DNA from 3 places in the Ensifer sp. VA4 genome. Region 3 is predicted to be linked to each of the others. Evidence: predicted binding sites of a transcription regulator. Region 3 holds the regulator's gene; each other region holds the start of a gene.

Region 1 (3,274 bases), on a different contig from region 3:
TCGCCGGCCTTGGCTATGACCGGGCCGGAGGTCGAGCGGAAATTGACGCCGAGCTCCTTGGCCATGATCTGCGCAAGCGTCGTCTTGCCGAGGCCGGGCGGGCCGACGAACAGTACGTGGTCCAGCGCCTCGCCGCGGTTCTTGGCCGCTTCGATGAAGATCTTCAGGTTGGCGCGCGCTTCCGCCTGGCCGGTAAACTCGTCCAGCGACTGCGGGCGCATGGTCGCGTCGAGATCCTCGCCGCGCTTTTCCGGCGTTATCAGACGTGCCGCATCAGTCATGCATTCGTTCCAATTGGTCGGTCGTCATGGCGCAGGTACCCACCTGCGTCCGGCCCCTTCCGTTCTGCCTTCTGCGCCCCGCCAAGGCAAGCGCTCATCGCGCCAGTTCCTTGAGGCCGAGGCGAATGAGCTTGGCACTGTCTCCCCCCTCACCGCCATTCTTCAGCGCGGCGGCAACCGCATTGGCCGCCTGGTCGCGCGAATACCCGAGATTGGTCAGCGCCGAAACCGCATCCGACACCGGCGCGGAGGCGACGCCTTCGCCAAGCTCCTGCTTGAGGCCGATCGACGACGCCATTTCGCCGGCAAAGGACGGTGCCTTGTTCTTGAGTTCGGTGACGATGCGTACCGCCACCTTGGGGCCGACACCCGGCGCGCGGGAGACCGAGGTCTTGTCCTGCAGCGCGATGGCATTGGCGAGTTCGCCCGGCGTCAGGGTCGAGAGCACCGCGAGCGCAACCTTCGAACCAACGCCCTGCACGCTTTGCAGCAGGCGAAACCATTCCCGCTCGAGCGCCGTCAGGAAGCCGAAGAGCTTCAACTGGTCCTCGCGCACATAGGTCTCGATGAAGAGCATCGCCCCCTCGCCAGCCGAACCGAGCTTGGACAAGGTGCGCGCCGAACAAAAGGCGACATAGCCGACGCCATGCACGTCGAGCACGACGTGATCCTCGCCGATCTCGTCGATGGTACCCTTCAATTTGCCGATCATATGGCGTCTCTCGCGGTGGGGGATGGTCGCTCAGACCATCGGAAAATATCTTCTCTACAGCGCCGCGCGCCTCAAGACGCGCTAAGGTCGATGTAGCATTTCAGATCTGCTGCAACTACGCCATCAATGCGGCGAGCCGGCTCGTCACCGATTGCCGATTGTGGGCATGACAGATGGCGATCGCCAATGCGTCCGCCGCATCGTTGCCCTTGAACTCGACCTTCGGCATCAGAACCTTGATCATCATGTGGATCTGCTGCTTCTCGCCATGGCCGACGCCGATCACGGCCTTCTTGACCGCGTTCGGCGCATATTCGGCGACCCTCAAGCCCGCGCGCGCCGGCACCAGCATCGCAATGCCGCGCGCCTGGCCAAGCTTCAGCGTCGCCGTCGCGTCCTTGTTGACGAAGGTCTGCTCGACCGCCGCTTCGTGCGGCTGGTAGCTGTGCACCACTTCGGCAAGGCCGTCGTGCAACTGGCAAAGCCGCGAAGCAAGATCCATCTCGCCATCGGAGGTGACCGTGCCGGAGGCAACGAAACGCAGCGAGTTGCCGAGCGTCTCGATGATGCCCCAGCCGGTGCGGCGGAGGCCCGGATCGATGCCGATGATGCGAATCATATTCTGCATGAAATTCACCCTATGACGCCAGCCTGGACGCTGCCAGCAAAAAGTGAACAAAACAAAAACATACGCACAGTTGAAACAGGGCTTCAGGAATTCTTGGTCGTCGCCCTTGGATTGAGGAAAATTGAGCTTACATAGCCTTTCATCAATTTCCCTCAATAAAGGCCTTTGCCATGGCGACTTTCTCCGTCCTCGATCTCTCCCCGATCACCGAAGGCGGCAGCGTCGCCCAATCGCTCGAAAATTCCCGCCGCCTGGCGCAGGCCGCCGAGGAGAACGGCTACAAACGCTTCTGGCTGGCGGAACACCACGGCATGAAGGGCATCGCCAGCGCCGCGACCTCCATCGTGATCTCGCACGTGGCCGCAGCCACGAAGACGATCCGCGTCGGCTCCGGCGGCATCATGCTGCCGAACCATTCGCCGCTGGTGATCGCCGAACAGTTCGGCACGCTCGCCGCGCTCTATCCGGGTCGCATCGATCTCGGCCTCGGCCGCGCGCCGGGAACCGACATGCGCACGGCCCAGGCGCTCCGGCGCAACATGGAGGCAAGCGGCAACAATTTCCCGAACGATGTCGTGGAACTGCAGGCCCTGCTCGGCCCCGTCGCCGAGGATCAGAAGATCATCGCCGTTCCGGGCGCCGACACCAATGTGCCGATCTGGCTGTTGGGCTCGAGCCATTTCAGCGCTCATCTTGCCGGCATGCTCGGCCTTCCCTTCGCCTTCGCTTCGCATTTCGCGCCGGACATGCTGCTCTCGGCGCTGGAGATCTATCGCGAACGCTTCACGCCGTCCGCGACGCTCGACAGACCGCATGTCATGGTCGGCGTCATGGGTGTCGCCGCCGATACGGACGAGGAGGCGAACTATCTCTTCACCTCGATGCAGCAATCCTTCGTAACGCTGCGGCGCAATGCGCGCGGACGCTTCCCGCCGCCGGTTCAATCGATGGACGGGCTCTGGAGCTATGACGAAAAGATCTTCGTGGACCATTCGATGATGTATGCGGTCGTCGGCGGGCCCGAGACGATCCGCCGGAAAATCGCGACCTTCCTCGATCAGACGAAGGCCGATGAACTGATCATCTCCCTACCGATCTTCGACATGGAGGCGCGCCTGCACTCGCTTCGCCTCTTCGGCGACGCCCAGCGCGATCTCGCGAAGGCCTGAGAAAGCGCGATCAGACCACGCCGAAAGCCGGCGCAATGTCCTCCATGCGGGTGAAAAACCGATCCGGTCCGAGCTTTCGCAGGAAGACCGGATCGGCATAACCCCAGGCCACCGCTCCCGCGGCAATGCCCGCCTTGCGGGCCGCTTCGATGTCGCGTGCTTCGTCGCCGATCGCCAGGAACCGGGTCGGGTCCAGCCCGGAATATCGGACCGCCTTCTTGAAATGCTGTTCCTTGCCGAAGAGAGCGGCACCGCACTCGAGAATGTCCACGGACGCCGCCGCTTCTCCGAGTGCAGCGCGAATCCCGTCTTCCGCGTTCGAGCTGACGATGGCGATGCCGATACCGGCGGCCCTCAACCGGCTGAGCAATTCGGCGGCGCCCGGAAACAGCCGCACGGTTGCGGCCTCGGCCGCCATGGCCCGGCGCATGAACATGGCGATCTGCGGCAGCTTCCACAGGGGCACGCCGAGATGCGCGATGAT
Region 2 (3,274 bases), on a different contig from region 3:
GATGATGACGCGCTCGTAGCGGAGATCCTCGCCGCGATACTTGGTTCTCGTGCCGCAGCCGAGGGCCTGGACGAGATCGGCGATCTGCTGGTTGGCGCTGAGCTTTTCGCGGCCCGCACTCGCGACGTTGAGGATCTTGCCGCGCAGCGGCAGGATCGCCTGGTTGGAGCGGTTGCGCGCCTGCTTTGCCGATCCGCCTGCCGAATCCCCTTCGACGATGAAGAGTTCGGCGCCTTCTGCGGTGTTCTGCGAGCAGTCCGCCAGCTTGCCGGGTAGGCGGAGCTTACGCACCGCCGTCTTGCGGTTGACTTCCTTCTCCTTGCGCCGGCGCACGCGCTCTTCGGCGCGCTCGATCACCCAGTCGAGCAGCTTGGCGGCTTCTCCCGGATTGTCGGCCAGATAGTGATCGAAGGGGTCACGAAGCGCGTTTTCGACGATGCGCTGCGCCTCGACCGTCGCAAGCTTGTCCTTCGTCTGGCCGACGAACTCCGGTTCGCGGATGAAGACCGACAGCATGCCAGCCGCCGAGATCATCACGTCGTCGGTGGTGATGATCGCCGCCCGCTTGTTCTGCGTCAGTTCGGCATAGCTCTTCAGGCCCTTGGTCAGCGCGATGCGGAAACCCGCCTCATGCGTGCCGCCCTCGGGCGTCGGGATGGTGTTGCAGTAGGAATGCACCTGCTGGTCGCCGCCGTACCAGGTGACGGCCCATTCGAGCGAGCCGTGCCCGTTCGCTTTCTCCGACTTGCCGGCGAAGATCTCGCGGGTGACGGTGAACTCCTTGCCGAGCGTCGCGGCGAGGTAGTCCTTCAGGCCGCCCGGGAAGTGGAAGACGGCCTTGTCCGGGATTTCGGAGCCTTCTTGCAGGAGCGACGGATCGCAGGACCAGCGGATCTCGACGCCGCCGAAGAGATAGGCCTTCGAGCGCGCCATGCGGAACAGCCGCCCGGGCTCGAAATGTGCGTGCGGCCCGAAGATATCCGGGTCCGGATGGAAGCGAACGCGGGTGCCGCGGCGGTTGTGCACGTCGCCGAGTTCTTCGAGCCCGCCCTGCGGAATGCCGCGGGAGAAGCGCTGGCGATAGAGCTTGCGGTTGCGGGCGACCTCGACTTCGAGCGCATCGGACAGCGCGTTGACGACGGAAACGCCCACGCCGTGAAGACCGCCCGAGGTTTCGTAGGCCTTGCCATCGAACTTGCCGCCGGCATGCAGCACCGTCATGACGACTTCGAGCGTCGACTTGCCCGGGAATTTCGGATGGTTCTCGACCGGGATACCGCGGCCGTTATCGGTCACGGTCAGGAAGCCGTCGGCATCGAGGTTGACTTCGATGAAGTTCGCGTGGCCGGCGACCGCTTCGTCCATCGAGTTGTCGATGACTTCGGCGAAGAGGTGGTGCAGCGCCTTCTCGTCGGTGCCGCCGATATACATGCCCGGACGACGACGAACCGGCTCCAGACCCTCGAGCACCTCGATCGCCGAAGCGTCATAGTCGCTGCCATCACTGCCTTTCGGCGCAGGGCGCGGCTCTTCGCGCGCGACTGGTGCCGCTGGCACCGCCGGCTTGGCGCTCGGCTGTGCAGGCTTCGGTTGCTCGGGCATTGAGAAGAGGTCGCTGTTGTCGTCCATGGGGCCGTTCGGGTCGTTCCTGTCGTCTGGGGATGCCGGAGGCCATAGCAAGACCTCGGCTTTGCCGCCATCCCCCGGCGGTCGAATCACCTGAATTCTGCCAGACTCTCGCGGGATACGCGAACAAAAGGAGAATGCTGGCCTTGGCCGGGGGCGAAATGCCGCCTTCATGGCCATGTCATGGAGCAAGTGTTGCTTTGGCGTCCGGGCGATGGCAAGGCTTTCGGCGAACGAGGGAGCCCGTCATTGGCCGTGTCCACAATTGTTTTTCCGTTTCGTCGGCTTTTGCTGGCCGTTGCCTTGCTTTCCGCGGCTTCCGTCGCCCAGGCACAGGCTCTGAAGCCCTTCAAGGACGAACTCTTCTCCTATGGCAAGGTGCTGCAGCAGAATGATGACGGCGACGACCTGACCGTCGATTACCAGGAACTGCGCGACATCAACGAACGGGACGAGATCCCGGAGCGCCGGGTGAAACGTGCCTATGTTTCGCTTGGCGTGAAGAGCGAGCAGGTCAACGAGACGCTGGACATTGGCGGCCGTTCGCTCGATGTGACCCGCGTCGGTCCCGACCGTGGCGCTGCCTTCACGGTGATCTTCGTCCACGGCCGCGGCGGCGATCGCCGGCTCGGCACCAACGATTTTTCCTTCGGCGGCAACTTCAACCGGCTGAAGAACCTTGCCGTCGCCAATGGCGGCACCTACTACGCGCCGAGCGTCCGCTCCTTCGATACATCAGGTGCTGCGGATATTGCCGGCCTGGTGAAGCAGGCTTCCGAGCGGTCCGGCGGTCGCCCCGTGGTGCTCGCCTGCGCCTCGATGGGAAGCTTCATCTGCTGGGGCGTTTCGCGCGATGCCTCTGCCGTGGCGGCTCTCGGCGGCATGATGGTGATGGGGGGCGTGAGCGACCCCGATTTCACCAAGAGCGCTGCCTACAAGGCGAAGCTGCCGATGTTCTTCAGCCACGGCAGCCGCGACAGCGTCTATCCGGCCGAAAGCCAGAGGGCGCTCTACCGTGAGCTCAAGTCCAAGGGCTACCCGACACGCTTCGTTCTCTTCGAAACCGGCTCGCACGGCACCCCGCTGCGCATGACCGATTGGCGCGATGCGTTGAACTGGATCGGTCGCCACTGACCTTTGTCGGCGCCGCTGACATTTGTTAACCAGCCCGACAGTTTCCGGGCGAGATTGTGGGCCGTGTTTCCACTCTGGAAAGTTGAAGACGTCATCATGCCCGGCAATTATGGCTGGGGTGGAAATCATGGACGCGCGCACCGAAACACGGCACGTTCCCCTGTGTGTGGATCTCGACGGTACTTTGTTGGCCGCCGATACGCTGTGGGAAGGTGCGGCGATCATCCTCTTGCGCAATCCCCTGATGCTCATTCCCATGCTGTTCTGGCTGGCGAAGGGCAAGGCGCGGCTGAAGCATGAGGTGGCCTTGCGTTCCGGCCGCCAGGCTCAGGACTGGCCTTACCGCCAGGCCGTCATCGATCGGCTGGCGGAGGAGAGAAAATCCGGGCGCGAACTGGTGCTCGTCACCGGAGCGGCGCCATCCGTCGCCAGAGACGTTGCCGATCATGTCGGGCTCTTCTCCTCGGTCATGCATTCGACCGACGCGCTCAATCTTACGAGCAGCCGCAAGCGC
Region 3 (3,274 bases):
GGCGGCAGCCTGGATTGCCAACGGATCCTCGGTTCAAGCAGTCGCGACACAGATCGCGCTTGGAAGCATACTTCCAAGGTGGCCGAACGGTGCTTGGAGCATCGCCGTAGAATGGCACTTCTATCTGATCCTTCCCGCAATTCTCTTCCTGCGGCGATTGGTGGCCTTGATCCTGATCTTTACGGCGGTCGTGTTGCGCCTGAGCCTGTTTATAACCGGCTGGGAAATCCATCCAACCGCGTACTGGACAATCATCGGTCACTTCGACCAGTTCGTTGCCGGGATATATGTCTGGTATCTCTTCCGAGGTGAACGCGTGCGGCCCTTGGCAGTCCTTGCGGTCGCCATGGCGTTCGTCACCTTCTACCACTGGTTCAACATCAGCGGCGGTTTCTATGGGCCTCAAGCATCGCCCGTATGGATCTATCTTCCCGCCGCCGAGGCCGCGTTCTACGCCGTGATGATCGCCGCCTACGACGGATCGAAATTGAGTTTGCCTAAACGGCTATCGGCCTCGATTTCCTTCGTAGGCACGGTCTCCTATTCGATCTACCTGCTTCACTTTTGGTACTATGGCCCCGCTGCAAAAATGGTGACGCAGTATCTTGGTCTTCTGCCCTTTGGGCTTTCGCTTCTGTGTTCCCTGCTGGCTTTTGTGCTGTTCCTGCCGATCGCAGCACTCAGCTACCGATGCATCGAACAGCCGTTCTTGAAGCTCCGTACGAGATACGCGAGGCGTGGCCCTCATTTTAGGCCGGAGAACTCTTATACGGGTGCCCTGCGCTGAGATTCCCGGTCAGCCCCCACTTGTGGGCCAGAAAGCCCTCGACCTCCGGTCAGACTGTGATTGCTGGGCGTTGGTGAAGATGGCCTCGGCACTAAAGCAGGCGAGCCATGCAACCGCTGTAGTGGTCCGAGATTCCCGAGAACTGGCGAGGACGTAAACCCGACGGTACTGCTGCTCGTCGAGAAGAAGGATGCCCGTCGAGCATCATAGCCCAATCGCTGGCCGGGCTATAAACGCCCACGATGCGCCAAGAAGCCAGTGAAGGCGACGGATTGCCTGCGGTTTTCCGCGCCATAGACCCGAAGCCGTCATATACGACGCCATCCGAGAGTGACAGGCGGCGCTCCAACTCGACTGGGAGCCAAACCTCCCAGGCCGTTTGCCGGACCCTATACAAGATACGCAGACGCCGCCGATGTCCCGGAGAAGATATTGGGCAGCGAAAGGAGCTGCCGTTCCAGATCTTGTCCGGATGTCAGTGGTAGCGGCGGATCAGTCCGACGAGCTTGCCCTGGATCTTCACCCGATCGGGTCCGAAAATCCGTGTCTCGTAGGCGGGATTGGCGGCTTCGAGCGCAATCGACGCGCCCTTGCGCCGGAAGCGCTTCAGCGTCGCTTCCTCATCGTCCACGAGCGCCACGACAATATCGCCGGGATTGGCCGTGTTGCCATTGCGGATGATCACCGTGTCGCCGTCGAAGATGCCGGCTTCGATCATCGAGTCGCCCTTGACTTCGAGGGCGTAGTGTTCGCCGTTGCCGAGCATGTCGAGCGGAACGGTGATGTCATGCGTGTTGTTCTGGATGGCCGAGATCGGCACACCTGCAGCGATGCGGCCCATGACCGGCACGGACACCGAAGCGTTTTCAGCCGCTGGCGCCGGCTTTGGCAGTGCAGCAGGGGGAGGTGCTGCCGGTTTGCCGAGGCTTCCCTCGATCACGCTCGGGGAGAAGCCGCGGCGCGGCTGCTGCTGCTGGATGGATGCGTAGGCTTCCGGGAGCTTGATGACCTCGAGCGCACGGGCCCGGTTCGGCAGACGGCGAATGAACCCGCGTTCTTCGAGCGCCGTGATCAAGCGGTGGATGCCGGATTTCGACGCCAGCTCGAGCGCATCCTTCATTTCATCGAATGATGGCGGGACGCCCGACTCCTTCATGCGTTCGTGAATGAACAGAAGCAATTCCTGTTGCTTGCGGGTCAGCATGGCACGTCGCTCCAGAAGCGTGAAACAAATCAAGAACAGACACTATCTGTTCCATATGTGTTCTGCAAGTGCCTAAAATTCCGTGAATTCAGGCAATTGACGCGTCTGCGCGTATCAATCGGTCACTTTTACGGGAGCAAAGCGGGTTTGAGTGCGCGAAATAGGGCCTGCGGCGTGGCGCATGGCGAGACCGTGAGGTTGATTCGAACGATTCGTGATCGTTTTCGTGGAGCAGGCGAGCTGATCCGGTGTTCAGGTGGAATCGCTGTAAGCGGAAGGTACTAAAGCGACGTGCGTTCATCCGAACGCTCTTCGCTTTAGGCCGGCTGCGTGCTGGAGCAGGCGTCTTCGAATTCCTTCACCGTCTCGGGGGTGTTGTCTTCGGGAAGCACGGCGTCCGCCGCATCGGTCGCAACAGCTGTGTCGCCGTCATAGACGAACGACTGGATGTAGAACGCAATCGCGCCCTTCCACACTTTGCGTCCGTCGATCTGATGGCAGGGAACGGCGGTTTCGAAATCGGTCTGCAGTTCGTCAACCGTGGCGGCGCTGAGCTTGATGTCAGGCATATTGGGCGATGCGACTATCGAAGCGAGGAGGAGGGCGGCGAGCACGGTGATCGTCCACTTTGATGCAAGGGTGGGACTACGGGGCGGTTAACGATGTGAACCGCGCTTTCGTTCCGGTGTCCAGCAAGCCTGGCGATCACTCTGACGTGTTCAACAGCTCTTTGAGTGTAAGCTGTGGCTGTTTTACGTCACGTGCCCGACGCGCAAAGGCCGCAGGGCTTTGCAGCAGCGGCGCGCTGCGGCAAGGGGGGCGGCGTCAGCGTATTTCCAAGGGGGAATGGCGGACAGGGTGGGATTCGAACCCACGGTACGGTTTCCCGTACGCTGGTTTTCAAGACCAGAGCCTTAAACCACTCGGCCACCTGTCCTTGCCTGAAGCCGGCAGCTAACGGCTTTCGGGCACGGCGTTATTGCGCGAAGCTCCGTCGCTTTGCAAGATTTAAGATGCATCGCCGAAGGATTTTCTCGGTGGCCCGGTATTAGAGCGCGGGCCCGCTCTGCCGGTAACCATCTGTAAACCATAACGCATGAAATCCGGCGTTGATCTGTGGATGAGTTCGCATTTTTGCCGTGTTGCTGTCATGTTTGATCGACTGTTCCGTTTCGGGACGCCGAGATTTCCGCTGGGGGCATGAGCGGAAGGTTTCGAGTACGGCTTATTCGATCGATGTTGTGGGACAGATGACATCCAGTAAAAATGCGGCATATCTGGTC

The links. Region 3 encodes LexA, which represses DNA repair genes until DNA is damaged. Its sites were predicted from a motif close to TGTTCNNNNTGTGTTCNG; they were not measured.
Region 1: ruvC (crossover junction endodeoxyribonuclease RuvC) is a predicted target of LexA. The motif match lies at 1,665-1,682, and genes of this name have one in related genera.
Region 2: parE (DNA topoisomerase IV subunit B) is a predicted target of LexA. The motif match lies at 1,749-1,766, and genes of this name have one in related genera.

What each region holds. Positions count from the first base shown of each region.
Region 1 is NZ_JBVQPO010000008.1:147,210-150,483, forward strand. It holds gene ruvB (Holliday junction branch migration DNA helicase RuvB) at 1-281, opposite strand, end outside; gene ruvA (Holliday junction branch migration protein RuvA) at 376-993, opposite strand; gene ruvC (crossover junction endodeoxyribonuclease RuvC) at 1,109-1,621, opposite strand; gene AC0C6X_RS15765 (LLM class flavin-dependent oxidoreductase) at 1,792-2,790, shown strand; gene AC0C6X_RS15770 (HAD hydrolase-like protein) at 2,801-3,274, opposite strand, start outside.
Region 2 is NZ_JBVQPO010000015.1:154,659-157,932, reverse strand. It holds gene parE (DNA topoisomerase IV subunit B) at 1-1,629, opposite strand, end outside; gene AC0C6X_RS25495 (alpha/beta hydrolase) at 1,882-2,760, shown strand; gene AC0C6X_RS25490 (UbiA family prenyltransferase) at 2,888-3,274, shown strand, end outside.
Region 3 is NZ_JBVQPO010000006.1:313,988-317,261, reverse strand. It holds gene AC0C6X_RS12900 (acyltransferase family protein) at 1-787, shown strand, start outside; gene lexA (transcriptional repressor LexA) at 1,263-1,991, opposite strand; gene AC0C6X_RS12890 (hypothetical protein) at 2,309-2,605, opposite strand; tRNA gene AC0C6X_RS12885 (tRNA-Ser) at 2,839-2,928, opposite strand; gene AC0C6X_RS12880 (septal ring lytic transglycosylase RlpA family protein) at 3,242-3,274, shown strand, end outside.